DNA from 3 places in the Gottfriedia sp. NPDC057948 genome. Region 3 is predicted to be linked to each of the others. Evidence: riboswitches for the same ligand, from Rfam matches in the RefSeq annotation. Region 3 holds a riboswitch; each other region holds the start of a gene.
The links. A riboswitch is a leader RNA that binds a small molecule or an ion and turns the genes downstream of it on or off. The one in region 3 is predicted to bind lysine.

Region 1 (11,350 bases), on a different contig from region 3:
TAGCTCCAAAAGCTTTCGCCAACTGGATAGCTAGATGACCAACGCCACCTGCCCCGCCATGAATTAAAATATGATCACCTTGTTTTAAATTACCTCTGTCAAAAAGTGCCTCCCATGCAGTAATAGCTGTTAGTGGTAAACTTGCAGCTTCTTGAATTGGTAAATTTTTTGGAGCTTTAGCAATTACTGTTTCTTCTATTAAAAAATAATCTGAAAGAGTACCCGTAAAGACATTTAAACCGAAAACAAAATCTCCAACTGAAAAACGTGAAACATTTTCACCAACTTCAACAACTTCACCAGAAAAATCACTATGTAAAATCATCGGAAATTTAGGATTGAACGCATTTGGTACTATTCCTTTTCTAATCTTTGTATCAATTGGATTGATACTAGTCGCAGAAACTTTAACTAAAACTTGATGACCAGATGGCTTCGGTATTGAAAGTTCAATATTTTTAAACTCAGAGCTATCTCCATATTGGTGAATAACAATTGCTTTCATAATAGGCCTCCTATGCAAAATAGAAAATATTATTAAGTCATTTTATCATACATCAGATGGAAAAAAATACAATTTTGACTTGAAATTAAAATCATAAGGTTTTGATTATAAATGGTTAAAAATTTATAATTTATATTGTTTTTTCACATTGATTCAGTATAATCAATATTAATCTTTTAATCTTAATTCATGGAGGAAAATGACTATGGTAAACAAATTAGAGGAATTAAATGAGAGAAATACGTTAAACCATAGAAATATTGTAAAGTATGTAAAACACGTCTTTGATGAGTTAGACTTAAAAGTTAGAAGATTTCGTGAAGAAACAGCAATTAAGGCAGCTCATCATGCAAAACCAGATTTAGAAGAAGAAAAATTATTTTATAACAATATTCACCATATGAAGACGTTACTAATTGACGTATTAGAACGTACTACTGAAGATCTTGAACATATGGGAGATAAAAACTGGAATAAAAACTTCAAAGACGGCGTAAACGCGTAATTTTAAATAAAAGCGTATTTTCTCTATAAATTCAATAAATAAGGATAGGAAGGTAATTAAACCTTCCTATCCTTTTGATTATTTCTCTATATCCGGCTTCAAATTTCTTACATAATTTTTCAATACAAAAAGTACACTTTCATCAATTGGAATATTTATACCAAATCCATCACTTTTTTCAAGCGAAACAAAACCATGAAGTAAACTTCTTAAACCTCTTACCGCATGAATAAGTTCAATATCCGATAAATTAAATGGTTTCAATAACTCATAGATTAAGTTCAATATTTTATTGCCAGTTAAATGATAATCATCACCTGGTGTTTGAGACGGAGATAAGGTAGCTTTATATAAACCAGGATGGGTTCTAGCATAATCAAGATAAGCAAAAGCTAATGCAAAAATTGCTTTCTCATTATTTTTACCTTCAACCGATTCACGAAGTTTTTCATAAAGTTGAGTAATCCCATGTAATGCAACACTATTTTTTAGTTCATCCAAATTCTTAATATGATTATAAATCGATGGTGGTTGAATCGTTAGCTTCTTTGCAAGATAACTAATCGTTAAAGCCTCCCAGCCTTCTGTATCGACAATTTTAATTGAAGTACTCAGTAATTGATTAAAATTCAATCCAATCCTTGGTGACATTACGAATTCCCCTTCACTTACTGCTTTTTAAGAGCACGGTCAATTGCTTCTTGTGGATGACTTAACATCGTACCATGACCTACTGCTAATAATGTAGGTTTTAATTCACTAATTTTCTTAGCACTATTTAAAGCAGCATCTTTATTCCATGTTGCCATTGAAGGAAAAGGAAATAAAATTTTCAATTGACCAGAGATTGCAAAACCACCTCTTAATGAAAAGGCATCACCAGCGATGATAGCATTTGTGCGTTGATCTAAAAATGCCATTGAACCAGGTGTATGCCCGGGAACTTCAACTGCTATTAAAGAACCAATAGTGTCTCCTTCCTGTAGTAAGCGATCCGGAATAGTTTCGATATTTTTAGGGACGCCACCTTTTATAGGCATATTTGCCTCACTAGTTTCTAAACTAGTGTCTCCTTTTAATAATTTTGCATCCCTTTTTGAAATGGAGACGACTGCATCAGGAAGTAGTGATTTTAATTGATCAAGCGCTCCAACATGGTCACCGTGCGCATGCGTTAAAACGATATTCGTAATTTTTTTGCCGATTTGATTAGCTGCTTCAATAATTTTAGTCGCACTAAAGGATAGTGCTGTATCAATTAACGTAAGTTCGTTTTCTTCTTCAACTAAAAAACAATTTACAGGAAAGAAATTGGGTAAAAAGCTCAACTCATAAAGATAATTATTTTTCGTAATCTTCATTTTATACCCTCCTAATAATAAAAACTAATACCTTTAGTTTTATAATACTAAAGGTATTAGTTTTTGTGAACAAAAATTCCAAATTTACATAAAAATCGGTTAAAACAACTAAAAAACCCTTCCATCTAAGATGAAAGGGCTTCAGACTGCCCGAAAACGCTCGCTTTCTTCGTTGCTTCGCCTGCCTGCGCGGTGCTCATTACCGTCTAGGGTAACTCCGCTCCTCACCAGGCTTCGCGCCTCGAAAGACAAGAGCTCGCAATCAGTCTGAAAATCAAATTTTTAGTACTTTTTCTACATGTTGATATTATTTTCTAGATAAATCCATCTCTTTATAAGAAACAACTTTCGTTTTGTGTTTAAATTTATAACCTAACCAAACAATTAAAAATACAGGAATTCCAATGTATGAAACAAGTACACCTTGCCAATCAATTGCCTTACCAGTGAAAGCTTGCCAGTTTTGAGCTAGTACAATAAATAAACAAGCTAAGAATGCTAAGATTGGACCTAGTGGGAACCATTTTGCGCGATAAGGTAAATCTTTTAAATCCTTTCCTTGAGCAACATAAGCCTTACGGAAACGGTAATGAGAAATCGCAATACCTAACCAAGCAAGGAAACCTGATAAGCCTGATAAATTTAATAACCAAGTATACACTTGACCTTCACCGAAAAATGAAGATAAACAAGCAAGTGAACCAACTGCAAGTGTTATATATAAAGCATTTGTAGGAACACCATTTTTATTTACTTTTGTTAAGAATTTAGGAGCTTTTCCTTCAATTGCTAAAGTATATAACATACGAGTAGATGCGTATGTTCCACTATTACCTGCCGATAAAACTGATGTTAAAATAACTGCATTCATTACAGAAGCCGCAAATGCAACACCTAATTTTTCAAATACTAAAGTAAATGGACTAACAGCCACATCGTTTTTCATTAGACCAGGATCTGTATAAGGAATTAATAAACCAATTACGATAATAGCGAATACATAAAATAAAAGGATGCGCCAGAAAATTTGACGGATAGCTTTTGGAACATTTTTTTCTGGATGTTCTGTCTCACCTGCTGCAACACCGATTAGCTCTGTACCTTGGAATGAGAAACCTGCAACAATAAAGATTGATAAAACACCTAAAAATCCATTATGAAACGGAGCATCTCCAGCAGTAAAGTTTTTGAAACCTGCATGATGTCCACTGATAATGCCAAAAATCATTGCAATACCAACAACTAAAAAGACAACTACAGTTACAACTTTAATTAATGAAAACCAAAACTCTGATTCACCATAGCCTTTAACTGAAAGTAAATTTAAACCTAATATAATCACTAAAAAGATTCCGCTCCATAATACTGCTGGAGAATGAGGGAACCAATATTTCATCAGCATTGCTGAAGCTAATAATTCAAAAGCTAAAGTGATTGCCCAGTTATACCAATAATTCCAACCCATAGCAAAACCAAATGCTGGATCAACATAGCGAGATCCATAAGTACTAAATGAACCCGAAACTGGCAAATAAGTCGCCATTTCACCTAAACTAGTCATTAAGAAATAAACCATAATACCAATTAGTCCGTAAGCTAAAACAGCTCCGCCAGGACCAGCTTGACTAATTGAAGTTCCACTAGCTAAAAACAATCCTGTCCCAATTGAACCACCAATTGAAATCATCGTTAAATGTCTTGCTTTAAGGCCCCTTTTTAAAGAACCATCGTGAGTATTCGATACTACTTTATCATTCTTAGGGTTTGTTAGTCCCATCTTATTGCCTCCTCTTGATTCTTGCAATCTTATCTTTACGCGAGAATATGGGACGGTATAAAGTGTTGTATGATGTGTATTTTACTCAGTATTTTCGTCATTATGTAAAGAATGGAAAATCTGGTAAAATACAAAAAAACACGTGAAGCAATGTTCACGTGTTTAAGACTCAATTATATGTGTCAAACAACATCAACATCTCTTCAATAGCCCTCCACAAGAAATCTTGTGACAGTCCTATGCTTATTCAGCAATAGGCCCAGTAATAAATTTAAATGGTAAATTTATTACTTCGGCAGTTTCACCTTTTATTACTTTTCACAGGTACCATAAACCTCAAAGTAACGACTAATCAAAACTGCGCCTCTATCCAAACGAGATAAAGATCATATTAAATTAATTTTTATAAACTCAATATACAATCTATTAATCTAGTTTGTCAATAGAATTTTCGACAAAAACAGACTTTACCTAAGAGATGTATCTCTTGATTTTCGCCTCAGGATACTCATGTCTTGTACCTAACACTTATGTTTTTGTATAATAATTCTATATACTTCAAAGGAGGAAATTTTCACATGACAATTTATAAAGCATTAACACTTGCGGGATCTGATAGTAGTGGTGGAGCTGGATTACAAGCTGATATTAAAACGTTTCAGGAACGTAATGTTTATGGCATGAGTGCAATTACAACTTTAGTAGCGATGGATCCTCATAATCATTGGCATCATCAAGTATTTCCAATTGATATAGATACAATTGCAGCACAATTAGAAACAATCATTGTTGGCGTTGGAATTCAAGCAATGAAAACAGGTATGCTTGGTTCAACTGAAATAATTGAGCTAGCAGCAAAAACAATAAAAAAACATAATATTGATCGAGTTGTTGTCGATCCAGTTATGATTTGTAAAGGAAATGACGAGGCTCTTCACCCAGAGACAAATGATGCATTAAGAGAAATTTTAGTACCTCTTTCAACAGTTGTAACACCAAATTTATTTGAGGCAGCTCAATTAGCTAAAATGGCTCCAATCTGCACTGTTGAACAAATGGAAGAAGCAGCACGCAAAATCCATGAATTAGGTGCTAAATATGTTTTAGTTAAAGGTGGAAGCAAAATTCAGCATGAAAATGCAATAGATGTATTATTTGATGGAGAAAAAATCGAACATCTAGAATCTGATAGAATCGAAACTACATATACTCACGGTGCGGGTTGTACTTATTCGGCTGCGATTTGTGCAGAGCTTGCTAAAGGAGCAGAACCAAGAGAAGCAATCTACACTGCAAAGAAATTCATTACTGAAGCAATTCGTCACTCATTCCCACTTAATCAATACGTTGGTCCAACAAACCACATGGCATATCGATTACATGGAGAAGGCTAATATCAAATAATGGGGCTGTCTCATAAGTCAGGTTAACTGACGTATGAGGCGCTCTTTTTTAATTGTAAAAAAATGGTGAATGTACTGAAGCTGGTATGATTTTTATCAAAAACTAGAAAATCTGTTCCAAGTCTGAATAAAAACTTGATAAAATCTGCTATTTATCCTACTATTGTCTAAATTTGAGGACATAATACCTTAACTGGTATGGGTAATTTAAAATTTTATTTGCGATTCCTTGGAATTTAATTGCAGTTTCGCTAAATTTATTTGCGATTCCCTAATTTTAATTGCCGTTTTGCCAAATTTAATTGCGGTTTTCAGATTTTATTTGCGACTCACGATATTTTTTATTTTAAAGAATAAAAAAAGGGCAAAGGTTTCCCTATACCCTATGTTCCCACTTTTCACTTAACGAACCCTTTAATTGCCTTAAATGCATTTCTTCCTTTGAAGTAAACAAATCTTTCCCATTTAGCTAGTAAACCATTTCCATTTCCACCATTTTCAATCTGAAGCGCGTGTTGTTTATGAAACTCAGCAACTCGTTCATTATGTTTTGTATGCAAAGTGTTTAAACGCTTATGAAGATGTATTGCCTGTTTGTTATGTCCCATATAAATTCAATCCTCCCTTAGTTAATAGCTTAAATAATTTATAAATAGCTAGAACATACAATTATATAATTAATTTCTACTTTATTTCCTACAACCTTTTACACTTTCAATACTTTAAAAACCAAGTAAAAATTACCATAATTTAACATTTTTTATGTATTGCATGTTATTATATATAGAAAGGAAGTGAATTTTATGAGAAAAAATATTTTCATATTAATGATAACATTTATGCTTCTTTCAGTAATTGGTTGTGAAAAAAATAATGACGAAAGTATCCAAGGCATTGCATATGCTAGCCTAACTAGAACTGAACAGGCTGCGTTAAGTGATAAACATGGGGTCGTTAAAAAAGTAGAATCCATACCGAATAATGCTACAATATTTAATAAAAACTATCATAAAGATAAGCTATATTCTGTTACTTTTAATGGAGATAATCCTGAAGAGAAGATCGTTATCTATATAGATAATAAGACAAACAAAAAAGTCGGAATGATTGGTGGGGATTAATTTTTTAATCCATTCAGACTGCCCGCCAAATGCTCGCTTTTTTCGTTGCTTCGCCTGCTGAGCGGTGCTCATTACCGTCTAGGGTAACTCCGCTCCTCATCAGGCTTCGCGCCTCGAAAGACAAGCGCTTGCAATCAGTCTGAAAAACAAGTTTTTTGTACTTTGGCTACACACTAAAAGAGCAATATTAATCGCTCTTTATTTTTTTATTTGTTTTAATAAAACTAATCATTTAATCCTTTTCCATCGAGAATTTGACCAATGTATTTCTCAACCCTAGACGTACGTGTTTTTGATTGTTTTGGTTGAGAAAAATAATAAATATAAGCTCTTTGACGTCCTGGCGTTAATGCTTCAAAAGCCGTTTTTAAGGCCGGAATTTCATCTAATTTAAGTTGTAATTCTTCAGGAACTTCATAATCTGAAGTCTTTTTTAATTCTACTTGCAAACCTGCTTTTTCCACTTCAATTGCTTCTTTAATATAGTCCTTTAAAACGCTTTCCATTTCAATTATTTCCTGAATATTGGTGAACCGAATCTGACGAGCTGATTGTACATTTTCTGTTTGTTGAATCAGAATGCCTTTTGGATCTTTTAACAACGCACCTTTGTGAAACAGAAGTGCACAATATTCTTTAAAACCATGAATTAAAACGATATTTTTATTATCAAGTGTGTAACAAGGATGCATCCATTTAAAATCTTCAGTCAGTTCACAGTCAATGACGATATCTCTTAACTTATAAAATTCCTCTTGCCACTTTTTCGCTCTCAATAAAAATGCTTCAACTTTAGGATGCATATTATTATTTGTCATCGATAAACACCTCTTATTAATTCCACTTTTTTAGCATTACATAATTATAAATTAATGTACAACATGAAAAATCTTCATTTTAAATTTTACTATACATGTTTTTATAATACCACTCGGATTGGCTCATCTACTTTATTCTTAGCTAGTTAACACTGGATAATTAGTCCCCTCCAAAAAAGTTATTCTTTAAACGGATGCAAATTTCCTTCAATCAAAAAAAGAACAGGTCAAAGGTTTCCCTTATCCCTGTTCTACATATCTTCTAAGTAATTAGTACTGATCCCAAGCAACAACTTCATCTAAAGTTAAACGAACTTTTTCGAAGCCTGCTTTGATTCCTTTACCAACTGAAATTAACATAACTGGTTTGAAGTTTGCTGGTACATTGAAAGCTTCTACAAATTTCGCTTGGTCAAATCCACCCATTGGAACTGTATCTAAACCTTTTGCTTTTGCTGCAAGCATAAATTGCATTGAAACTAATCCACCATCAACCATCGCAATTTTTGTTGCAATTTCTTCTGGTAAACCACCGTAGTTTTTCACGATTGATCCTACGTAGAAGTCTTTCACTTCCTGAGTCATCATACCTTTTTCAACTAATTCATCATAAATGCGATCTGCATTTTTGTATGCTTCTGTATCACCTAAAACAGCGATTACCGCAGAAGCATCCACAACTTGTTGTTGGTTATTAGCGATTGGTAATAATTTTTGTTTAGTATCTTGGTCCTTAATAACAAGGAATCTCCATGGTTGTAAATTAGAAGAAGATGGAGCTTGAACTGCAATTTCTAGTAACTCCTTAATTTCATCATCAGACATTTGAAAGCTTGGATCGTAGTGACGAACTGATCTTCTTTCCTTTGCTACAGTAAAGAAATCCGTACTATCAAGTTCTTTTGGCGCTTCTTTACCAAAATCAATTTCGTTTACTTTATTTAAATACTCTTCTTTTTCAGATTTAACATTAGACATATTTAATCTCTCCTTAATTAACTGTATTCTTTATAAATACAGTATATGACTTTAACTGTATAAAAGTCAACTACAGTTTATAAAAAAATAAAATCGAAACATTTTAGTTTCGACTAAATTAGAAAACATACTAATAATTGATTTTCAAACTGATTGCGAGTTCGTTTGGTAGGCCATCTGAAACTAGTTTCGATTTTATTTTATCCATTTTCCTTTGGTAATAAGTCTGAAATTGTTTTCTTTGCGAGACCTTCAACAAGCCAGCTTTCCATCTCATCTTTTAAATCATATAAAGCAGATCGTGTAGATGGTGTAAAACATTCCTTACTATTTACATCTAAAAAGCCTTTTGAATATGGATCTGATCTCATCGCATCATATACATCTTTTAAAGTAATTTCATTAGCACCTCTGGCTAAATAATATCCACCATCTCGTCCTTCTTTAGCTGAAATAATGCCTGCCTTAACTAAATTAGCAAGAATTTTTCTTAAAAAAGTAGATTGTGCTTCAAGTTTTTGAGCTAATACTGCGCTTGGACAAATTCCATCTTGCTCCGCTAAAACTAGTAGAGATTGCAGTGCTAGTCCAAACCACTTCGTACTAGAAACCTTATCTTTCAAGATCATTCACCTCAGTTACTAGTCTAAACTATTTTTTGAAAAAGACAACCTAATATAAAATTAAACCAAAATTTTCACCCTTGTTTAATTCACGATTAAAACTCACTACTTTAACTCACATTGAAACCAAATTGAATCGCCACCCATTATCACTTTACAATCAATAAAATGCTTTCTCTTTGAAGATTTGAAAATATAGGATGAATTTGAACTTTACAAATTATATAAAAATGAAATGAAAAACATCGAATAAAAGTAGAGAACCTACTCTTTATACAGAGTAGGTTCCTATTTTAAGCAGCCTTATACCTCTTTTGCTTCTGAAATTAAATAGCAATAATGTGGAGACAACATTATAGGCAGGAAAATCATCACAAGTGATTTTTACTATTTTAAATTTCTAATTATCATTTCTTTTGACATTTCACCATCGTAAATTTAAACGGAGGTTTACTTTCCATATTCTTATGTGGTTCAAGAATTTCGGAAACTTCAATCAATCCATAGTCTCCAAATTCTTGCTTGATCCAGTTAGAATCATAAAAGAACATTTTTATCCCTTCCATTATTTCAAAGTAATCTTTATCTAGCTGTTTGCCTTTTCCGTACATTGGTGCATCTTTTGAAATTGTAGTAAATACCATATAGCCATTCGGATTTAACTGATTATAGCAATCTTTAATAAACTTTTCTCTCTCTTCTTTATTCAATAAGTGAATAAGTGCGTAACAAAATATACCGTCATAAAGCTTTTGATCAAAAGGCATGTCGGTAACTGAACCATGAAAAATAGTAAAATTAATTCCATTTTGTCTTGCCAATTCAATCGCTGTTTTTGATATTTCAATACCTGTTACGTTTATTCCATTGTCAGTAAAAATTTTTGCGTTTCTACCATATCCAATCCCCGGAATCAAAACATCCTGAACTTTCTCTTCAAGGAAAAAGTCCTTTGTTAAAATTGCGGAGTCTGAAGGTTCAAATCCCCACATCATTTGATTTTCTATAAAACTCGATTCCCAAATTTCTGCCATAACTAAAACCCCTATCTAAATCATTCAATCTACTTACCCAATTGTGTTCAAAAAAAGAAAGACCTAAGGCCTTTCTTTTTTATTTCTATTTATGACGCATTGCTCTTAGCCATTTCTTTATCTGATAAACGCTCATTACCCATTAAGAAAATTGAAATCAATGCTAATCCTACAGGAACTAATGTCCAAAGGAATGTATGAGCAATAGATGTTGAAAACACGTCAGTAATTTTTGTCAATATTGGTGCAGGAATCAATTTGGCAGCTTCAGGAGTAAAGGCTTGATTAATATTCGAAAAATCCTGAGGTGCTCCACTTTTTGCAAATGCATCAGCAATTTTATCAGTAAATACATTTCGTTGAATAACTCCAAAAACAGTAATACCAACTGTCATTCCTAAAGCACGAAGGAATGCGTTAGTTGAACTTGCAGAACCACGATTTTCATTATCAAAATGATGCATCGCAGACATACCAAGAACTGAGAACGATGCCCCTACACCAAATCCAACAATGATCATATAAACGATCACTTGGAATTTAGACGTATCAGGTGTTAAAGTACCTAGGGAAATAATACCTGCTAACAGAAGCACAACTGATCCGACCATAATATTACGATAACTAGTTTTATTTGCTAAAGTTCCACCAAATGCGGCAGAAATACTTACACTCACCATCATTGGTAATAAAACTAAACCAGAATTCGTAGCTGTTCCACCTTGAACAAACTGGATAAAGATTGGAATATAAATAGTTGCAGCAATGAATGCCGCTCCATAAAATAAGCCAACAAAGTTACTCGCAGCAAACAGACGATATTTAAACATGCTAAACGAAATAATCGGCTCAGCTGCTTTACGTTCAATAAATAAAAAGGCAATAAGGAAAACAGCAAATCCAGCAAATAAACCTAAAATTTGAACTGAATCCCAAGCATATTCTTTTCCACCTAGTTCAAGTGCAAACATTAAACATATGATACTAATAATAAATGTTGTTGCACCCCACCAGTCTATTTGTTGCTTTGTGTGGTTTTTTGACTCGACATAAAAATAACTAATTAGTCCAAGTGTTAAAAGTCCAAAAGGAATATTAATATAGAAAATATATCTCCAGTTAATATAATCCGTAATATAAGCGCCAATTAAAGGTCCAAGAACACTTGATAACCCAAAAACAGCACCAAAAACACCACTCATTTTACCACGCTTTTCAACAGGAA
Region 2 (11,350 bases), on a different contig from region 3:
TTTATAAGTGAATCCGAATACGCCGTAAATTTCTTTAATTAAGTTAATTACTTCAATAATTTCGCCTTCAATTTGGTCTGGACGACAGAAGATATGTGCATCATCTTGAGTAAAAGTACGAACACGCATCATACCATTTAAGGCACCAGAATATTCATGACGGTGAACTTGACCATTTTCGCACATACGAACCGGTAGATCACGGTATGAATGTAACTTATTTTTATAAACTAACATATGACCAGGGCAGTTCATCGGTTTTAATGCGAATTTTGTTTCATCAACCTCAGTAAAGTACATGTTTTCATGGTAGTGATGCCAGTGACCTGATTGCTCCCATAATCTTTGATTCATAATGAATGGTGTACGAACTTCTTTGTAATCTTTTGAAGTTTGTAATCCGCGCTCATATTGTTCTAATTCATTACGGATAATAGTACCTTTTGGTAAGAAGAATGGCATACCAGGTGCTTCTTCAGAGAACATGAATAATTCAAGTTCTTTACCTAATTTACGGTGATCACGTTTTTTAGCTTCTTCTAATAAGAATAAATGCTCTTCTAATTCCTTCTTACTTGGGAAAGCAGTACCATAAACACGTTGAAGCATTTTATTATTCGCATCGCCTCTCCAATAAGCTCCAGCAACTGATAATAATTTAATCGCTTTTACACGGCCAGTTGTAGGAACATGTGGTCCACGGCAAAGGTCAACGAATTCACCTTGAGTATACATTGAAATAACTGCATCTTCTGGTAAATCACGGATTAATTCTAGTTTAAACTCATCGTCTAATTCAGTGAAGAATTTTATTGCCTCTTCACGACTAACTTCTGAACGAGTAATCGGTAAGTTTTCTTTAATAATTTTTTCCATTTCTTTTTCAATTTTAGGTAGGTCTTCTACTTTAATTGAAACAGGAAGATCAATATCATAATAGAAACCGTCAGCAGTTACAGGTCCAACCCCAAATGCAGCTTTTTCGCCTTTATAAAGACGTTTTACTGCTTGAGCTAAAATATGCGCTGAACTATGACGCATCATCTCTAATCCATCTTGATCATCTTGAGTAATTATTTGAACTTCACACTCTTCAGTAATAGGTGTATTTAAATCCACTAATTTACCATTAATTTTTCCACCAAGCGCTTTTTTCTTTAAGCTAATGGAGATTGAACCCGCGAAATCTTCAACTGTTGTATTTTGTTCCACCTCGCGAATTGATCCATCTGGTAATTTAATTGAAATCATTTAAGTTCACTCCTTTTTCAAATTAATTTTGACAATAAAAAAAGAGCACACTCGTAGGGACGAATGTGCTCGTGGTTCCACCCTAATTTAATGTACACAAAAATAAGTATACAAAATCTCAACGTTTTAACGGTCTACACCGATAGTAGTTACTTGTAAAAAAATTACGTTCCCCACTATAGCTACAAGGTGGTAAGTCATTCAACGTATAGAGAATTCTCGCACCAAATGAATTCCTCTCTTACTATCGTCTTGAACGCTCGTGTCCTTGATCTTTGCTTTTCCTTATTCGTATAAAAGTATTATATAGAATGTCATTGAATTCTTCAAGTACTCATCTTAAGATAAATTTAATTGTTTTATTATTCTATTCAATCTTTATTCAGTATGCGACAACATTACTTGTTTTAAACACTAACTATCGAATTCTTTATTTCATTTAATAATTTTTCTTTCCATTCATTTTTCCATTGTTCACTACGCCCTGTATGACGATTTATATTTACTAAGGAATTTCGTCCAGTAAAGCAAATTTCATTTTGAGGATTAATCCCCATATAGTGTAAATCGATTGATGAATTTCCTACTTTTGCAATTTTTACGTACACATCGATGATTTCATTGAAAAATACTTGTCGCAAGTAATCACATTGTAAATCAGCAACAACTGGAATAAATTCACTATGATTTGCCGTCCATTCTTGCATAAGCCCTAAATTTTTTAAATACTCAATTCGTGCTTCTTCAAAATAAACGAATGGAACTGTATTATTCATATGTCCAAACATGTCCGTTTCACTAAATCGAACTTTAATAGTAATCTTAAATGAAAACTCAGATTGCCACTCCTGTATATTAGATACATAATTCATTTTCCCCATCGAAATTGTTTAATATCTTCTCTACTAACTTTTCTATCTACCACTCTCCCTTTCTTTAACCTAACCCTGTTTTGTTATTAAAAAACATCCTTAACATTCAATAATTTTGATGAATATAATTCCCATGTTTGAATGTAATTCTTTTGAAATGATTATTTCGCATCCAAGCATCTACACGTTTTTCAAAAAGTTCTCCCCCATATATTGGGTATCTTTCAGATAAAGGATTTTTTTCATTATATATCTTATTTTTAAAATCATTTGTCCTGATTAAGTAGCATTGATCTGAAAATCCATAACCAATATAAAAGTTTTCATCTTCTTCAAATGATTCTTGTTTTGCCTCAAAAATATTTCCATTCCATACTGGATTTGCTACTTTGAATCTTTCATCCTCTTGAAGTTTTAATATTGATAAATCAATCCAATTAAAAGGCTTTTCTAAAATAGAATCACTTGAAAAATGAAGTAAAAACTCTGTATTGCAAAGATAAATACTAACAAGTTCTGAGATTGAATAGTAATAACCACCTTTGAAGCTTTCCTTCGTAACCTCAAAATAATTGAGGGCTTCCTTTGAATAATCATCAACTATTACATATGACGATAAAACATCCCTTGCGACAAGTTTGTCTGCATGACGACTGACTTCACTTACATCTTGTACGTTATTAATATATAAAATTTTTTCTTTAAATTGAAATTGATTAAACTCAATCATTTTTTCGATCCGGTCTGTCTTTAAAAGTATTTCCCAATCTTTTTCATAGCATTTCGTCTCAAATGTCACTTCAAACTGTTGCATTCAAGTCAACCTCCGATCGAAAGGGGTAAGACACCGCACATCCCTTTGCTGCCTTTACTATTGATATGATTTAAAAGTGGAGTTTATTAGAAGATATTTATTTAAAAATGTAAAAAAAGCATGTCCCCTAAGGAACATGCTTTTATAATTATTAAATTTCGTCGCTTCCAAAGAAGTCTTTGAAAGATTGGATTGTAGTTGCACGGTTTAATGCTGCAATTGAAGTTGTTAAAGGAATACCTTTTGGACAAGATTGTACACAGTTTTGTGAGTTACCACAGTTTGATAATCCACCGTCTCCCATAATTGCATGTAGACGTTCTTCCTTATTCATTTCTCCAGTTGGATGAGCATTAAATAAACGTACTTGTGAAAGCGGTGCAGGCCCAATAAAGTTAGATTTACTATTAACGTTTGGACAAGCTTCTAAACATACACCACAAGTCATACATTTTGATAATTCATAAGCCCATTGACGTTTTCTTTCTGGCATTCTTGGTCCAGGACCTAAGTCATGCGTTCCATCAATTGGAATCCATGCTTTAACGCGTTTTAAAGAATCGAACATGCGGCTACGATCAACTTGTAAGTCACGTACTACTGGGAATGTGCTCATTGGCTCAAGACGAATTGGTTGTTCCAATTTGTCAATAAGCGCAGAACATGATTGTCTTGGTTTACCATTGATAACCATAGAACATGCTCCACAAACTTCTTCAAGACAGTTCATATCCCAAGAAATTGCAGTCGTTTCTTTTCCATTTGAATTAACTGGATTTTTACGAATTTCCATTAACGCCGAGATTACGTTCATATTCGGACGATAAGGGACAGTAAATGTTTCTTCATATGGCGCAGTATTTGGTGAATCTTGACGTTTAACAATTACAGTAATTGTCTTTTCAGCAGTCATTGTTCCATTATGCATTTGCTTTGTCCTCCTTCTTCTTAGAATAGTCACGTTTTCTTGGTTGAATTAATGATGTATCAACATCTTCGTAATGGAATAATGGTGAATTTGATTTCTCATCAAATTTAGCCATTGTAGTTTTTAAGAATTCCTCATCATTACGTTCTGGGAATTCAGGTTTATAGTGAGCTCCACGGCTTTCATTACGGTTATATGCACCTAATGTGATAACACGTGATAAGTGAAGCATGTTTTCAAGTTGACGAGTAAATGAAGCACCTTGGTTACTCCATTTAGCTGTATCATTAATGTTAATGTTTTGATAGCGCTCATAAAGCTCTTGAATTTTTTCATCAGTTTTTAATAAGCGATCATTGAATCGAACTACAGTAACGTTGTCTGTCATCCATTCTCCAAGCTCTTTATGAAGAAGGTATGCATTTTCTTTACCGTCCATTTTATAAATGCGATTCAATTTTTCTTTTTCTTCATTAGCATTTGATTCAAATACAGAAGTTGAAACATCATCTGAAGATTTAGCTAAACCATTTACGTATCTTACAGCATTTGGTCCAGCAACCATTCCACCATAAATTGCAGAAAGTAATGAGTTAGCTCCTAAACGGTTAGCTCCGTGCATTGAGTAATCACACTCACCTGCAGCAAATAAACCAGGAATTGTAGTCATTTGGTCATAGTCAACCCATAATCCACCCATTGAGTAGTGAACTGCTGGGAAGATCTTCATTGGAACTTTTTTCGGATCATCACCTGTGAATTTCTCATAAATCTCGATGATTCCACCAAGTTTTACATCAAGTTCATGTGGATCTTTATGTGAAAGATCTAAATAAACCATGTTTTCACCATTGATACCAAGCTTGTGGTCAACACATACAGAGAAAATCTCACGTGTAGCAATATCCCTTGGTACAAGATTTCCATATGCAGGATATTTCTCTTCTAAGAAATACCATGGTTTACCATCTTTATACGTCCAAACTCGTCCACCTTCACCACGAGCACTTTCACTCATTAAGCGGTTTTTATCATCCCCAGGGATTGCAGTTGGATGGATTTGAATAAATTCACCATTTGAATAAACTGCACCTTGACGATATACAGCTGCAGCAGCTGAACCAGTGTTAATAATTGAATTTGTCGTTTTACCAAAGATAATACCAGGGCCACCAGATGCCATTACTACAGCATCCGCAGGGAAACTTACGATTTCCATTGATGTTAAGTTTTGTCCAACGATTCCACGACATACGCCTTCATCATCAACAATAACTCTTAAAAATTCCCAGCCTTCATACTTTTGAACAAGTCCTTCAGATTCGTAACGACGAACTTGCTCATCTAATGCATATAATAATTGTTGCCCAGTCGTAGCACCAGCAAATGCTGTACGGTGATGTTGCGTTCCACCGAAACGACGGAAGTCTAATAGTCCTTCAGGCGTACGGTTGAACATTACACCCATACGGTCCATCATATGAATGATGCCTGGTGCTGCTTCTGCCATTGCCTTTACAGGTGGTTGGTTTGCTAAGAAATCCCCACCATAAATTGTATCATCAAAGTGCTCCCAAGGAGAGTCACCTTCACCTTTTGTATTAACCGCACCATTAATTCCACCTTGAGCACATACTGAATGTGATCGTTTTACGGGAACTAATGAGAATAAATCTACTTTTGTGCCAGCTTCAGCGGCTTTAATTGTTGCCATAAGACCAGCTAATCCGCCACCGACGATAATTATTTTCCCACTCATGACTCTCTCTCCTTACAAATTCGCTAGTTGTGGATCAATGAATGCAAAGATAGCAGTTAATCCAACGAATGATAATACTACGAATATACCTAATGTAACATATGTTGAAATACGTTGTGATCTAGGTGTTACTGTAATTCCCCAAGATACGAAGAATGACCATAATCCATTAGCAAAGTGGAAAATTGTTGAAATTACACCTACTATATAGAAAACTAACATAAATTTTGAAGTAAAAATATCAGCCATCATATTATAATCAACCGTTGCTCCTAGTTGAGCAGCGATACGTGTTTGCCATACGTGCCAAGTAATAAAAATTAAAGTAACTACACCAGAAATACGTTGGAATAAATATAACCAGTTACGTAAGTATCCATAATTTTTAACATTGCTTGTTCCAGTGAACGCAATGTATAGTCCGTAAATTGCATGGTATAAAATTGGTAAGAAAATGACAAAAACTTCTAAAAAATAGCGGAATGGTAAATTCGCCATAAATTCAGCAGCTTTGTTGAACGATGTTGCTCCATTTGTCGCAAAATGATTGACAACTAAGTGCTGTGTTAAAAAGATCCCAACCGGAATAACTCCTAGCAATGAATGAAGTTTTCTAAAGAAAAACTCCCTTCCATTCTTGTTGCTCATGTAAACCCCTGCCCCCTTTAGTTTGTGCACATGAAAAATTTAATTCCTCTATTATTCTAAAAAAATAGAATAAATAAGCAATACGCATAAAAAGTCGAAATTTTTATGACATTTATCTACAACCCATTTTACTCCTGATAATATAGGAGGTCAAGAAAACGCGTACATTTTTCTTTACTGAAAAAACTTCTCATTTAGATTGGTAATCCTTGTAATCTACTGTTGTCGAATTATTGTTTTTACTATTAAATATTGTATATAATAAAAACATGTTTTTTTAGGAAAGGGAGAGTTATCCGACCATGACGAACGGCATTGAAAATTTAAATATTCCGGGAAATATTTCTGGTTTTGGCTATGAGCTAATACGTAACGATTTATTGAATGATTTATTAGGAAAAGAGCAAAATGATATTTTATATTGGGCGGGTAAAATGATTGCCAGGAAATATCCTTTAGCAACCTTTGAAGAAATTATAGAATTTTTTGATCAAGCTGGTTGGGGTACTCTTACTGTTGAAGAAGAAAAGAAGCAAGAAGTTCATTTAACACTATCTTCTGAATTAATTACATACAGAAATCAACAAAAAAAGAACGTATCTTACCAACTAGAAGCTGGATTTCTAGCGATGCAAATTCAACAGCAAATCGATGTTATAGCTGAAACGTATGAAGAGCAAAGCAAAAGAGGCGACAAAGTAAAGTTCCAAGTAAAATGGGATTTAAAGGATCCAATTACAAGAAGATAACACGAAAAACACCACAAGAACTTTGGTCCATTGTGGTGTTTTCTTTTGAATAATTTTTTCTTGAAATATTGAAATATAAGTTCAATTACAGATACAACAATTAGTATTAACCAATAAATCATTAAGTCCAAATTTTTACTTCAATTTAAGAAAAAGATCAGGTAGTTATTATTTAACTTACCCCTTCTCTTTCCTTTCCTTACTTGGATCCTGCCTTCTAATTCCATCAAAATTCTTGTTTCTTTTAACTCCCTTAATAATAGAATTTAACAAGAATAAACAAATAGAAACAAAAAACAAAATGGCGAGTATTAATAGAACGAACTGTAGCACAATTTCTCCATATCCGTAGGCAAGTATACTATGCCCCATTATTAATACCTCCTTCTTTTATTTACCATTTAGCCGTTCGCCTTACTTATTTTAAAATTACAGAATCTTTATATAATTTATTCGCTTAACGATTAAAAAACCCTTTTAAACGCTATCACTATACTATACGGCTCTGTATATCTGAACGTGATGAATATTGATAAAATCAATATTTCAAAGCCTATATATAAGAATTTGAACGCCTAAAAGGGTTTATTTTACTATTTAGTTTTCCACTACTACTTCTTCATTAATACGATCTAATTCATATCCTTTATGAAGAGCGTGAACTGCTTCTTGTAATTTTGATTTTGGTACAACTGTTGATACTTTAATTTCAGAAGTACTTACCATTTTTACAGGGATTTCACTTTCAGCTAAAAATTTAAACATTTTTGCAGCAACACCTGGATTTGAAACCATTCCACTACCTACAATTGATACTTTAGCAAGTTCACTTTCAAAATCAAATGAGCGGTAACCTAAAAATTCTTTCTTTGATTCTAGAACCGCTATTGCTTCCATCATATTTTCAGATTTGATCGAGAATGAAAGATTTACTAAGTTATCTGATGTTACGCTTTGGATGATAATGTCAACATCAATACCTTCACTTGCTAATAAAGTAAAGATTTTAGGTAATAAATCTACATGGTTATTTAAACCATTTAAAGTCATCCTTGTTACATTAGATTCGAATGCGATTCCTCTTACGACTGATTGTTGTTCCATTTGTGTTTCCTCCCCAATAAATGTACCGATTTCATCATGTTGACTTGAACGAACTTGAATAATTAAATTATAATTTTTTGCGAATTCTACTGCTCTTGGATGTAAAACCGCTGCTCCTAAAGCTGCAAGCTCTAGCATTTCATCATAAGAGACATGGCTTAGTTTAGAAGCATTTGGTTCAACTCTTGGATCCGTAGTATAAACACCTAATACGTCCGTATAAATGTCACAACGTTCTGCATTTAAAGCAGCTGCCAATGCAACAGCTGTTGTATCTGAACCACCACGACCTAATGTCGTAATTTCATTGTTGTCACTTAAACCTTGGAAACCAGCAACAATTACAATATACCCTTCATCAAGTAATTGTTGAATTCGATCTGTATGAATTGTTTCAATACGCGCATTTCCATGGACAGATTCAGTTTGAATTCCAGCTTGCCAACCAGTTAGTGAAATAGCTTTAAAACCTTTAGCTTGAATCGCCATTGCTAGTAACGAAATCGAAACTTGTTCCCCTGTAGTAAGTAACATATCTAATTCACGTTTACTGTTTTGCGGACTAATTTGAGCTGCTAAACTAACTAGTTCGTCTGTATGATGTCCCATTGCAGAAACAACTGTAACTACTTGGTTTCCTTCTTTATATGATTTGGTTACTGTTTCAGCAACATGCTGAATTCGTTCAATTGAGCCTACTGAAGTACCACCGAATTTCTGAACAATAATTCCCATTTTTCTCATCCTCACTTTTTACTTAAAAAAGAATACAAAAAAGCGCGTGAAGCAATGTTCACGCGCCTAATTTACAAATAAAATAAAATAGACAATTCATCAACATCTCTTCAATAGCTCCCCGCATAATTATTATGCGACAGTACTACATTTCTTAAATGCAGTCCCAACAAAATGAATTGTGGATTCATTTTATTTCGGCAAAACTTCCTTTCAACTGTCCATCACAACGCCACACGTCTATGACAGCATACTTTTAAGTTTTGCACCTCTATTACGAGAGAAAATCATTTAATTTTAACTAAAATATAAATTATTTTGAAAATAGTGTCAAGATAAAAATTTTGGCAACTATGTTACTCTTTATGGAAATGCTGATAAATTTCTTCTGCAACATTTTTTGGCATTTTAGCTGCTATTAACTCATCGATTGATGCCTCTTTTATTTTTTTGACTGATCCAAAATGTTTAAGAAGAGCTTTCTTTCTTGTTCCACCAACACCTGCTATGCCATCTAAAGCAGATTGAACCATTGATTTACTATGAAGCTGACGATAGAATTCAATCGCAAATCTGTGTACCTCGTCTTGAATTCTTTGTAATAAAAAGAATTCTTGGCTTTGTCTACCAAGTTGGACAATTTGAGGTGGCTGTCCTATTAATAACTCTGAAGTGCGGTGCTTTTCATCTTTAACAAGTCCAGCTGTTGGGATGTATAGGCCTAACTCATTTTGGAGTACATCTTCAACTGCAGCTAGATGTCCTTTCCCACCATCCACAATTATTAAGTTTGGTAAAGGTAAATTCTCTTTTAATGCTCTCGAATATCTTCTACGAACTACCTCACGCATTGAATCGTAATCATCAGGTCCTACGACAGTTTTGATTTTATATTTGCGGTAATCTTTTTTTGAAGGTTTTCCGTCTATAAAGACAACCATAGCTGAAACAGGATTTGTTCCTTGAATATTTGAATTATCGAATGCTTCAATTCGATACGGAGTTTCAATATTTAAAATATCCCCTAGTTTTTCTATTGCTTTAACTGTTCTTTCTTCATCTCGCTCAATTAATTTAAATTTCTCACCGAGTCCAATTTTGGCATTTTTATTTGCTAATACTACGAGTTCCTTTTTTTGGCCTCTTTTTGGTTGGAATACAGGAATTTTTAGTAAACCTTTTAAAATTTCCGTATCAACTTTATCTGGTACAAAAATTTCTTTTGGTTTTATATTGTGTGGTTTTTCATAAAATTGCCCAATAAACGATAGAAATTCTTCTTCTGGTTCATCGTAAATTGGAAAATATGATACATCTCTTTCAATTAATTTTCCTCTTCGAACAAAGAAAACTTGAACACACATCCATCCCTTATCAACCGCATATCCAAATACATCTCGATCAACTAAATCACTACTCATCATTTTCTGCTTTTCCATAGTCGCTTCAATAGATACAATTTGGTCTCGATACTCTTTCGCGCGCTCGAAATCTAATTGTTCAGATGCAGCAAGCATTTTTGCCTCTAATTCTTTTCGTATTTGGTCTTCCCCACCGTTTAGAAAACGGGCAATTTCATTAACTATTTCCTGATTTTGTTGATCAGTTACTTCTTTTACACAAGGCGCAAGACACTGACCAATATGATAATATAAACAAACTTTATCTGGTAATGAAGAACATTTTCGTAACGGATATAAACGATCTAATAATTTTTTTGTTTCACTAGCGGCTGTAGCATTAGGGAATGGTCCAAAATATTTCCCTCTATCTTTTTTTACATTTCGCGTAATTAATAAGCGAGGATGTTTTTCAGCAGTGATTTTAATAAAGGGGTATGATTTATCATCCTTTAACATGATGTTATATTTCGGATCATATTTCTTAATTAAATTCATCTCAAGAATTAAGGCTTCCATATTTGAAGAAGTAACAATATATTCAAAATCAGTTATCTCTTGAACTAATCGATATGTCTTACCATCATGGGATCCCGTGAAATAAGATCTAACTCTATTTTTTAACACTTTAGCTTTTCCTACGTAAATGATCGTCCCTTGAATATCTTTCATCAAATAACAACCAGGCTGATCAGGTAGTAGCGCTAATTTTTCTTTTAAGTGATTGTCCATTTCCTCTCACCTCTTTCGTGCAATTGTACACTTAATATTATAATCTCCATATTTAAAAACTGAAAATACTTTAATGATATTAAGTAAAAATTAAGTTTTCTATTGTAACTTTAATTTCATCAAGAGAAGAAAAGGAGAAATTTTGATGAAAAAAGTAAGAGTAGTTCATTTTTGGATAGGTGTGATTGTTTCTGTTTTCCTACTAATCGAATCTACTACAGGAATTATCCTGTATTTCAATAAAGGTGGCGAAGAAAAAGGAAGATTTTCTATGCAAGGTCAGTTTCCATCGGGTGGACAGTTTAATGATAACCAACAATCTCAAAATAGCGATCAAAACACAGCGCTTCAAAATGGA
Region 3 (11,350 bases):
TTCCTGCGGGTAGTGCTGTAATCGGATCGTTTACAGGAGCGTTAATTGGATTCTTAGGTTCAACTTTAGGTATTGTCATTATGTATTTCTTAGCAAGAATAGGTGGACTTAAATTAGTTTCAAAGTTTGTTAAAGAAAGACAGTTAAAAAAATACCAGGAATATGTCAAAAAAAATGAAACAATTATTTTAACTTTAATGTTTATCATTCCGATTTTACCTGATGAAATTATTTGTGTCGGGGCAGGAATTAGTAAAGTATCTTTCAAAAAGTTTCTTTTAATTGCTTCGATTTCAAAATTAATTACATCATCTCTACTTTCATACTCTGTCTATTTGGCTAAATTTTTCTCTTTAACAACATCGCAAATAGCTTTAACTAGCTCCATTTTAATTGCCTGCATCTTATCTTTATCATTAATGATTAAGAAATCAATTAAACGAACTAATTCAAAAGAAGCTTATGTAACACAAAGTGAATAATAAAAAAAGGCAATGTAATGGTTTAATATTACATTGCCTTTTTACTTATTAAGCGTTTGTCGAAATTGAAAATTTCCTGAGAAATAATGTAGAAAACATGACGAATTTACATCAATACTTTAATACCTTGAACAATATTCCATATAAAGACAATTAAATTAACAATGAATGCTAATATAAATCCACCGATAAGAGCAAAACCTGCACCGTCACCAAAAGTATTAAAAGTGAAAAGGGAAATAATCGCTAAAATAATAATCGTTAGAAATGGGAGTATATGTGAAAAAAATGCTCGTTTAGAATGCGATTTTAGTTGTTGATCCTTTGCAACGAAATAAACAATTATAGGGAATAAAAAAGGTGCGAAGAATACGCTAAAATAACATAATGACGACAAAATCTTATTTGTTTCCATCTTTTTACCTCGATTTCTTAAAAAGTTTTAATTAATCTTAGTATAGTTTAATTTATTTATAAAAATCGATTTATTTATTAACAATTTTTTAAAATACTTAGTTGAAAAAGTTTAGGCTGAGAAATGTGTATCCTTTTTTTGTCTCTTTTTTAAAGAAATGTAAATGAAAAATCCGGCTAAGATTGTAGCAGTAATACAGATTGTAATCCATGGTGAGCCAAGCAAGAAATTTCCGTATAACGTATAAAGAACTGCAATTGGAATATTACCAGTAAGCACTATTGCGATATAGGACAAGTATTTCATATTAGTGGAGGCTGCGATAAAGCATGCACCATCTGTTGGAGCTAGTGGAGTTGCAACTGTTAAGAATAAGTATCTCTTTCGGTTCGAAATAAGCTCTTCAAATAGAGAGGGATATTTATTCTCCATGAATTGCTGGATCGAATCACTTAATATACTTCTACTTAATAGGTAAATAATTGTTTCTGTGATAGCCATTCCGATTAATGATAAGAGAATGGTTTCAAACGGGTGAAAAAACAAGCTACCTACTACAATTAATACAGAGCTAGGAATGAATAGAAAGATTCTTGCACAGAAAATAGCGACAAATAATAGCATTGGGTTGATGGAAGAATTAGCAATAAAATGTTTTATATCTTGCAATGATAAATGAAATAAATGATATCGAATGGCGAGTAGTAGCATTAAAATCCAAAAGCCGATTACAGTTAGTGGAACGACTTTTTTCATGATGTATGCTCTCCTTTTAAGTTAGAAAATCTTCTGTAATAGTATTCTATTCCTCAAATACAAGAAAACTGATTCATTTTTTAAAAATTAATAATAAAGGTCATAAACATGTCAAAAAATGAATAAAAATAATTATGCACTAAATATCTCAAATTAAAGAGAATTGAGGTGGAGATATGCTTGATGAAGGCCTATTAGTTATTCGACTTGTTTTAGGTATTATTTTATTAGGTCACGGGGTGCAGAAAGTATTTGGTTGGTTTGGTGGTTACGGTATTAAAGGAACTGGACAATGGTTAGAGTCGATTGGAATCAAACCTGGAGCATTTTTTGCTTTTATAACAGGAGCGGCAGAAATTGTAGGTGGATTCTTTGTAGCGGCTGGTGTATATACAGAAATAGGCGCATGGTTGATAATAGTAGTGATGGCAGTAGCAGTATTAAAGGTTCATATAAAGAATGGATTCTGGAATACTTCGAACGGATTTGAGTTTAATCTATTAATTATTGCAGCTGCAGTAGGGTTATTGCTCACTGGTCCAGGATCAATGGTTTTATTTTAAGGGATTGATAGTTAATAGTACTGGAGGGAGTCTCATATTGAGGCTCTTTTTTTTGTTTCTTAATTATCGTTAAAAACAGTCATCTGTTTCTATCGTGATAACATCTTTTTTAAGAAAAATATCCCTCATTCGTGATACGATAATATCAGTAATGACATTATATGGAGGGATCAAGATGGCGGATGCTATTTTTGAACAACTTAGGTTTACAAGGGTTTATACATTGAAAGTTCTTGGTTCTGTTTCAAAAGAAGCTGTAGATGTAATACCAGCCGGATTCAATAATAATATTCTTTGGAATGCAGGTCATGTGCTAGGGGCATATGAGCAATTACTTTATGCTAACACTGCTGATGCTGGGAAACTTCAAAAGGAATTCATTGAATTTTTCAAGGGTGGGACTAAACCAGGTGACTGGCAAGCGGAGCCACCATCATATGAGGAAATTGTTACTTTATTAGAAAAGCAAGTTGAACAAGTTATTTCTACATATGAAGGGCGCTTAGATGAAATCATTTCAAAAGAGATGAAACTAGGGAGTTTTGAAATAAAGACAGTTCGAGACATGATTAGCTTTAATATTTTCCATGAAGGGCTACATGCAGGATTAGTAAACGGTTTAAAAAGATCACTTGGCCAGTAGAGTTATTTTTGACTTTTGTCCACACATTAAATCTAGGAGTTTATGCTCCTAGATTTTTTTGTTATAATCATGTTTAACAATTTGTTATTTTGATAGTTTGAAAATTGTGGTAATTAAAAAATAAAATATGGCACTTTCTAATTGATTTTTGTTTTTTAGTAACATTAATAATAATATTAACTAGCAATGATTATGACGAAAAAGGCCTAAAAAAACGAGGTTGTATAAATGAAGAAAGAAAGTAATTTAATTATTTACGATCTAATTTTGTATTTAGTATTTCCGCTTGTTTTATATAAAGTTTTACAACACTATTTTAGTGACTATTGGGCGATGCTCTTACCAACGGTTCCAGGGATCTTATATACTTTATTTCGTTTTTGGTATACTAAACAGTTTAATGTTACAGGTATATTTATTATCTCAACATTAACTGTAAGTACTGCCGTTGATCTAATGGCATTAGGTTCTGCGAAAAACTTAATTTTGTACAATGTGTATTATCACTTTGGTGTTGTAGTTGTATTTTTAGTTTTATTGGCTTTGAAAAAGCCATTACCATATTATTTTATGATTGATATTGCTGCAATACAGGGACAAGATCGTGAAGAAAGTAAAAAATTATATAAACATCCTTCACTATTCAAAGTGTTCCAGTACTTGTTTGTCGCATGGATTATTAAAGATATCGTATTTGCTGTTGCACAATGGTGGATGGTTGATACGTATGGATTAAAAGCATATTACTCACGTACAATTATCTTTACAATTGGTGGATATGTTTTTGGCATAATTATGGCGATCGGCTATGCAATGGTTACGATGAGAGCTCAAAAATTAAAAGGAGACGATTCAGAGCAACCCTCCGATGAAATTATTATTTAGTAAATGTCCTAAAAATAGAATGAACCCCACAAGTTATAAAATCCTTGTGGGGTTTTCTAATGTCCATTTATCCTTTTAATGAATTTCCTACTCCTTGCAATTCCTGCTCTTCTCTAGATGCTGTATTTACGAAATCAAGTTTTTGTATTCTTTCATTTTCTGGTTCGACATGTATTAATACTTTTGGATCAACTAAAACCTTTTTTATTTCTTCTTCTATTTTGTCACATAGTATATGGGCTTCTTCAATGCTCATGTGAGATGGCAATACTAAATGGAAATCTATATGCTCCTCAGCACCAGAACGTCTCGTGCGTAAGTCATGGTATTCGATAAATTGGGATTTAAAAGAATATAATACATTTTCGATTTGTTTTAATTCATCTATCGAAAGCCCAGTATCAAGTAGGGGGGTAAACGACTTACGTCCAAGTTCGATTGATTCTTTCATTATATAAATTGCGATTCCAATTCCAATCAATGCATCGAGAAATTCCCAACCAGTAAGACTGACTAAAATTAAACTTATTGCAACTCCGAGTGATGAATAAACGTCTGTTAATAAATGCAAAGCGTTTGATTGCATTGCAACTGAATGAGTATCATTTCCTACTTTTTGAACGATTTTTCCTACTCTCCAATTGATTAACGCTCCAATAAACATGACGACTACACCGATAATTGGCATCTTAATTGGGGTAGGATGAAGTAGCTTTTCAACAGATTCAATGATAATCCAAATACCAGCTACAAATATTAAGATGGTTTCGACTGTACCTGAAATGTTTTCAAACTTACCATGACCATAAGGATGTTCCTTATCAGGTGGTCTGTTTGAAATCCTTACAGAGAAAAAGGCAATGACTGAAGCAACTAAGTCCAACAAAGAATGAATTGCTTCAGAGATAATTGCTACGGAACCAGTAAAAATCCCGACAATTAATTTTAATAAAACGATGAATGAGTTACTACATATTGAGAGTACAGCTATTTTGCTTGAACGCAATCTATTCACCCCTGTCCAATTTTTTCTACTTAAGTTAAGAGTTTTGTAATAAGGCAACAAAAAAGAAAAACCACTAACAGTTTGTTAGTGGTTTGTTTTTTTTAGATTTAATTTATATTTTTTGAAATGATTTTTCATTTTTGAATCACCTTTTCTCTCGCATAAAACATATTCTATATTATAGATATTATTTTGAAAAGGAAAAGCTGTGTGTATGAAGTGAATATAAATCGACAATATTATTCAAAAATGGTTTGACATCTATTTTTAGACTGTGTTATACATAGACTAATATAAAAAATAACAGTCTATTCGTAGAGGTTGCATTGTATATGAGTATCATTTTAGAGAACTGTGGGTTCTATGACGAAATGAGAAAGGATCCTATGCCGAAGAAATAAATTGCCACACATTTTATTTCTGGGACTACATTTAATAAATGTAGTACTGTCACATGTGTTTGTGAAGAGCTATTGAAGAGATGTGATTGGCTAAGTCCTTTTTTAAAAAGCGATAGGCACATGAACATATCCTTCATGTGTCTTTTTTAATACACTAATACATTGAAGGAAGCTTCTTAGAATGATCTTACATTTGATTTGAAGGGAGAATACGAATGTATTTACATGGTAATAGTCGAATTAATAATGAAGGACATTTAGAAATCGGAGGTTGTGATACTGTAGATTTAGTAAAAAATTACGGTACCCCTCTATACATTTATGACGAAGCATTAATTGAATCAAAATGTAGGGAATTCCATGAAGCTTTAAGAGAAACGGGAATGAAATATCAGGTTGCTTACGCGAGTAAAGCGTTTCTATGTGTTGAACAAGCCCGCTTAATAGAAAGAGAAGGTCTATGTCTAGATGTTGTTTCTGGTGGAGAGTTATATACAGCATTGCAAGCAGGTTATCCAGCTGAGAAAATTCACTTTCACGGAAACAACAAAACAATTGAAGAAATTGAAGAAGCTTTAAATGCAAAAATAGGTTGTTTTGTAGTCGATAATTTCTTTGAGCTAGAAGTATTACAGGCTTTAGCTGAACAACGTAATGAAGAAGTATCAATCTTATTACGTGTTACGCCAGGTGTTGAAGCACATACACATGAATATGTAATGACTGGTCAAGAAGACTCTAAATTTGGATTCGATATTATGTCTGGTCAAGCTAATGAAGCAGTGGAAGTTTCTTTAAAATCAACTAACCTAAAATTATTAGGAGTACATTCACATATAGGATCTCAAATTTTCGAACCAGATGGATTTGTTCATGCAATCAATGTATTAATGAGCTTTTTAAATGGACTTAAAAATGATTTAGGTTTTACAGCTGAAATATTAAATGTAGGTGGAGGCTTTGGTATTCGTTATACTTCGGAAGATGAGCCTTTAGCTGTTGCTAAACATATAGAAAAAATTACTACTATTATTAAACAACAATGTGAAGAGCTAGACTACAAATTACCAGAATTATGGTTAGAGCCTGGACGTAGTATTGTTGGTGAAGCTGGAACAACACTTTATACGATTGGTTCAACAAAAACTCTTCCTTCAATTCGTAAATATGTATCTGTTGATGGGGGAATGACTGATAATATTCGTCCTGCACTATACGGATCAAAATACGAAGCGATGCTTGCAAATCGAGCAAATGATGAGAATAAAGAAGTTGTATCGATTGCTGGTAAATGCTGCGAGAGTGGCGACATGCTAATTTGGGATTGTAACTTACCTGTTGTACAAAACAATGATGTATTAGCTGTATCTTGCACTGGAGCTTATGGCTATTCAATGGCTAATAATTATAACCGTATCCGTCGCCCAGCAGTAGTATTTGTTAAAGAGGGTGTTTCAAGAGAAGTAGTCCGTCGTGAAACATATGAAGATTTAGTTAGAAATGACAGAGTTTACATCGAAAACTCTCGTAGATAGATATAATTAACGTTTTTGTGTTATTTGTATCAATACTGACACTTCTATATAATATAGAAGTGTTTTATTTCGTTTCCTTTAATAAAAGATGTTAATTTATCGACATATAAAGACATATTTATCATTTATATTACAATATTGTAACAATTGCGACTCTCTTCGGGAATCTATGGTATAAATATTTACGTAGATTAGCGAGAGGAGAAACGCTGAAATGTTAAGAAAAAAACTAGCAGTGCTGGCGATGGCAAGTACAATAGTATTATCATTAGCGCCAAATGCTTCAGTATTAGCTGATAGCAAAGTTGAAAAAAAGCAAGCTGAAGTAGATAAGTTCCAATCACAATTTAAAGAATTAAGCAACGAGATAGAGAAAATAGATCAACAAATTAAAACAACTAAGCAAAACATAGAAGCAAAAAAAGCAGAAATTTCTGAAACTGAAGAAATTATTAAAGATAAAAAAGCGAGAATTACATATTTACAAGACCGAATTCAAAAACGTAACGATTTATTAGAGGATCGTTTAGTTGCAATGCAAAAGCAACCAAAAGTTAATCTAGTAACAGACGTACTATTTAATTCTGACTCAATCGTAGATTTCTTTAATCGAGTAAACTCAATTTCAACACTTTTTCAAGCTGATGAAAATATCATTAAAGAACAAAAGTCTGAACAAGCAGAAGTAGTAAAAGAAAAACAACTTGTTGATCAGAAGAAAGAATCTTTAGTAACAGCGAAAGAAGATTTAGTTGCTCAACAAAGTGAACTTTCAAAATCACAAGCTGAAAAACAAAAATCATTAAATACTGCTGAAGCTAACTTAAAGTTAGCTGTTAAAGAATTAGAGAATGCAAAAGAAGATGAGAGAGTTCAACGTCTTGAGCAACAATCTCTTGAATTAGCTGCTTTATCTAGCGATGATGAGGAAAATGACAGCGTTAGCACCCCAGCTACTAAATCTAGTTCAAATTCTGATTCGAAATCTAGTTCAAATTCTAGTTCAAATTCAGATTCAAAACCTAAATCAGATTCAAATAATGATGATTCAGCAGCAACTGGAAACTCACTTGTAGATTATGCTTTACAATTCCAAGGTGTACCTTATGTATTTGGTGGAACGTCTCCAAGCGGTTTCGATTGCAGTGGTTTCATCTGGTATGTATACTCACATAATGGATATGGCATCTCTCGTGGAAATGTAAAAACATATTGGAGCAATGCGACAAAAATCAGCTCTCCTCAACCTGGTGACCTAGTATTCTTACAAAATACTTATATTGATGGTCCTTCACATATGGGTATTTACATTGGTGGAAATAAAATGGTTCATGCTGGAAGTAAAGGGATCAGCGTAATCAGCTTAAGTAATAGCTGGGTTCGTTCTCACTTCTTAGGCTATGGAAAATTCTAATAGTTTATTAACCTCGTATTATATTTAGTATAGTACGAGGTTTTTTATATTGTCTTAAGGAAAACCAAAAAGGTATAAGCGTTTAGCTTATACCTAAGTGTGTAGACAAAGTATACTAAAAACTTGATTTTCAGACTGATTGCAAGCGCTTGTCTTTCGAGGCGCGAAGCCTGGTGAGGAGCGGAGTTACCCTAGAAGGTAATGAGCACCGCAGACAGGCGAAGCAACGAAGAAAGCGAGCGTTTGGCGGGCAGTCTGAGGTATAAGCGTTTAGCTTATACCTTTTTGATTTGAAACCTGTTCTTTTAGTAAATCACGTATTTCAATAAGTAGAGCTTCTTCTTTAGTAGGAACAACAGGTTTTGCTTCTTCTGCTTCCTTCTTTCTAAATGAAAGTCTATTAATTAATCGAACAAAGAAAAATACTGAAATTGAGATGATAAGGAAGTCGACTACTGTTTGGATGAATGAGCCATATTTAATTTCATGATAATGCCAAGCAGAAAAGCTTTGTTTTCCTATGATCAGTGCAAAAATAGGCATCATTATATCAGCAACTAAAGAAGATACGATCTTACCAAAAGCACCCCCAATAATTACCCCGACTGCTAAATCAAGTACATTTCCTTTTAAAGCAAACTTCTTAAATTCTTCTAACATCTTATATCCTCCTGTGTAATTATCGTATAAGTTTACATACAAATCTTAATTCTTTCAAGTTAGCAATTGGACTTTTTTAAGCAAAAATATTTATATCACCCTCTAGATATGGTAAATATAATTAATGACAATTTTTAGGAGGAGTAAAGGTATGGGCACAGAATTGGCTACATTTGCTGGTGGATGTTTTTGGTGTATGGTAAAACCGTTTGATCAACAGGATGGCATTATAAAAGTTGTTTCAGGCTATACAGGTGGGGAAAAAGAAAACCCAACATATGAAGAAGTATGCACTCATTTAACAGGTCATTATGAAGCTGTTCAAATTACATTTGATCCGGAAGTCTATCCGTATGAAAAATTATTGGACTTATTTTGGCAACAAATTGACCCAACAGATGTAGGTGGGCAATTTAATGATCGAGGTAGTTCATACAAAACAGCAATTTTTTATCACAATGAAAATCAAAAAGAGCAAGCTTTAGCTTCGAAAGATAAACTAGAGAAAAGTGGCGTTTTCAAGAAACCAATTGTGACTGAAATTTTATCTGCAAAATCATTTTATGAAGCAGAGGAATATCATCAGCATTATTATAAAAAGCATCCGGTTCGTTACCAGCTTTACTTTAAAGGATCTGGTCGTCAAAAATTTTTAAAGGAACATTGGAAAACGGGTCAAGAGGAGCTTAAACAAAGACTAACACCAATTCAGTATGCTGTTACTCAAGAAGATGCAACTGAACCACCATTTAGAAATGAGTTCTGGAATCATAAAGAAAAAGGAATTTATGTTGATATCGTATCAGGACTTCCTTTATTTAGTTCATTAGACAAATTTGATTCAGGCTGTGGATGGCCAAGTTTTACAAAGCCGATTCTAAAAGGTGAAATTGAAGAGAAGAAGGACTATAGCCATGGAATGTTGCGTATTGAAGTCAGAAGTTCTGAAGCTGACGCGCATCTAGGGCATGTATTTGATGATGGACCTGGACCTGAGGGCCTACGCTACTGCATAAATTCTGCAGCACTAAGATTTGTTCCGTATGAAAAAATGGATGAAGAGGGCTATGGTAATTATAAGAGTATCTTTCTTAAATAGACGCTAAGGATATTTAACTAGATACGAACTAATTGAAAAAATTTTAATTTGAACCGAGATGACTATTCGTCTCGGTTTTTTTATTTAGAATGGGGGTATTTATCCTACCTATTCATTTGTTTCTTGATTTTGTCCAAAATATTTTCTAAAAAGTTTTCTGAAAATATTTACAATTATAAAATAAGTGTGTTAATATAAAAGTGTCACAAAGTTGTCACAAATTAGGTATTGCAATTTACGAAAAAGATGAAAACAGGAGGTTAATCATTATGAAGCGAACTGATTATGAAATCGTTGAAACATATACTCAATATTCTGGTATTGCCTTTTTTATTGGTCTTATTCTTTTTTTACTATATTTCACTGGAAGCGGTTTCTTACATACAGGCGTAAGCTTAACGGTGAGCATAGTATTGATGGGCTCTTGTTCAACCTTATTTCTATTAGGTACTTTTTTGGGATTGATGTTCTCAATTTCTTCAAAAGAACAAGTTTAAAAGTTAAAAAAAGAGTGGGTGTTCAAATGGCGATAAGTCAATTTGAACGCCCTTTTGTTTTGTATAACATATTTTATCGGATACGTGTATAAAGTAATTTGAAACTTAAAATTCTTCCGATACGATTAAAATATGGAAGTTATGATGCACTAGGAGGTGCCGCTTAAGGATGAATTTTTTTAAAAAGTTAAAAGGTATGGATCGTAATGTGTGGATTCGAGTGATTGGAGAAACGATTACGAGTAGTGCAATGATGATGCTTATGCCGTTTTTTGCACTATACCTAGAAGGAAAAGTTGATTCAATGCTAAAGGTAGGATTTATTATGTCAATTTCACCTATAGCATCACTATTTGGTTCGATGGCTGGTGGTAGATTAGCAGATTTATATGGTCGAAAACGTATGATGGTTTTTTCGACGCTTGGAACATCTCTTATTTTATTATCCTTTGCTTTAGCAGAAGGCTATACAGCATTTTTAATTTTATCAATTTTACTAGGTATAAGTAACTCATTCTTTAGTCCAGCAGCTTCTGCTATGATAGCTGATGTTACTGAACCAGAGAAAAGAACTGAAGCATATGGATTATTAAGGGTTGGAAGTAATGTAGGTACTGTGATCGGTCCATTATTAGGAAGTTCAGTTGTTTACTTTTCAAAAGATAGTTTATTTTATATTGCAGCAATCACTTTAGGACTTTATAGTATTGCACAATTAATTCTATTAAAAGAAACACTTCCTGCAGTAAAGAATGTTAAAGAAAAGAATGAAGTAACGAAAATACCTTTTAAAAAGGTTATGAAAATCATTAGATCTGATAAATTATTAATTTTTTACGTAGCAACAGGTGTAATTATTTCAATGGGTTTCTCACAAATTGAGGGAATGCTTCCACTTTATTTTAAACAAACCTTTCAATCTCAATTTGGTATGTGGAATCCTTACCCATTTTTAATGTCGCTTAATGGATTGTTAGTTGTTCTCTTGCAATTT

Region 1: it holds a riboswitch for lysine, as region 3 does, so the genes downstream of both, ACFVRR_RS09585 (amino acid permease) here and lysA (diaminopimelate decarboxylase) in region 3, are expected to answer to the same signal.
Region 2: it holds a riboswitch for lysine, as region 3 does, so the genes downstream of both, ACFVRR_RS12940 (aspartate kinase) here and lysA (diaminopimelate decarboxylase) in region 3, are expected to answer to the same signal.

What each region holds. Positions count from the first base shown of each region.
Region 1 is NZ_JBHVPN010000004.1:212,821-224,170, reverse strand. It holds gene ACFVRR_RS09605 (zinc-dependent alcohol dehydrogenase family protein) at 1-505, opposite strand, end outside; gene ACFVRR_RS09600 (hypothetical protein) at 711-1,010, shown strand; gene ACFVRR_RS09595 (TetR/AcrR family transcriptional regulator) at 1,089-1,661, opposite strand; gene ACFVRR_RS09590 (MBL fold metallo-hydrolase) at 1,679-2,371, opposite strand; gene ACFVRR_RS09585 (amino acid permease) at 2,679-4,148, opposite strand; lysine riboswitch at 4,348-4,525, opposite strand; gene pdxK (pyridoxine/pyridoxal/pyridoxamine kinase) at 4,727-5,542, shown strand; gene ACFVRR_RS09575 (hypothetical protein) at 5,950-6,159, opposite strand; gene ACFVRR_RS09570 (hypothetical protein) at 6,355-6,672, shown strand; gene ACFVRR_RS09565 (YdeI/OmpD-associated family protein) at 6,897-7,490, opposite strand; gene ACFVRR_RS09560 (nitroreductase family protein) at 7,761-8,468, opposite strand; gene ACFVRR_RS09555 (RrF2 family transcriptional regulator) at 8,669-9,091, opposite strand; gene ACFVRR_RS09550 (class I SAM-dependent methyltransferase) at 9,499-10,125, opposite strand; gene ACFVRR_RS09545 (MDR family MFS transporter) at 10,215-11,350, opposite strand, start outside.
Region 2 is NZ_JBHVPN010000007.1:59,972-71,321, forward strand. It holds gene thrS (threonine--tRNA ligase) at 1-1,251, opposite strand, end outside; gene ACFVRR_RS12905 (acyl-CoA thioesterase) at 1,659-2,132, opposite strand; gene ACFVRR_RS12910 (hypothetical protein) at 2,230-2,937, opposite strand; gene sdhB (succinate dehydrogenase iron-sulfur subunit) at 3,089-3,850, opposite strand; gene sdhA (succinate dehydrogenase flavoprotein subunit) at 3,858-5,624, opposite strand; gene ACFVRR_RS12925 (succinate dehydrogenase cytochrome b558 subunit) at 5,637-6,272, opposite strand; gene ACFVRR_RS12930 (YslB family protein) at 6,575-7,021, shown strand; gene ACFVRR_RS12935 (hypothetical protein) at 7,199-7,393, opposite strand; gene ACFVRR_RS12940 (aspartate kinase) at 7,619-8,860, opposite strand; lysine riboswitch at 8,967-9,142, opposite strand; gene uvrC (excinuclease ABC subunit UvrC) at 9,217-10,992, opposite strand; gene ACFVRR_RS12950 (hypothetical protein) at 11,138-11,350, shown strand, end outside.
Region 3 is NZ_JBHVPN010000022.1:20,339-31,688, reverse strand. It holds gene ACFVRR_RS21815 (TVP38/TMEM64 family protein) at 1-482, shown strand, start outside; gene ACFVRR_RS21810 (magnetosome magnetite crystal formation protein family) at 589-897, opposite strand; gene ACFVRR_RS21805 (TVP38/TMEM64 family protein) at 1,009-1,653, opposite strand; gene ACFVRR_RS21800 (DoxX family protein) at 1,830-2,216, shown strand; gene ACFVRR_RS21795 (DinB family protein) at 2,392-2,859, shown strand; gene ACFVRR_RS21790 (VC0807 family protein) at 3,088-3,744, shown strand; gene ACFVRR_RS21785 (cation diffusion facilitator family transporter) at 3,812-4,750, opposite strand; lysine riboswitch at 5,058-5,231, shown strand; gene lysA (diaminopimelate decarboxylase) at 5,367-6,686, shown strand; gene ACFVRR_RS21775 (C40 family peptidase) at 6,901-8,100, shown strand; gene mscL (large-conductance mechanosensitive channel protein MscL) at 8,371-8,760, opposite strand; gene msrA (peptide-methionine (S)-S-oxide reductase MsrA) at 8,912-9,859, shown strand; gene ACFVRR_RS21760 (hypothetical protein) at 10,129-10,356, shown strand; gene ACFVRR_RS21755 (MDR family MFS transporter) at 10,526-11,350, shown strand, end outside.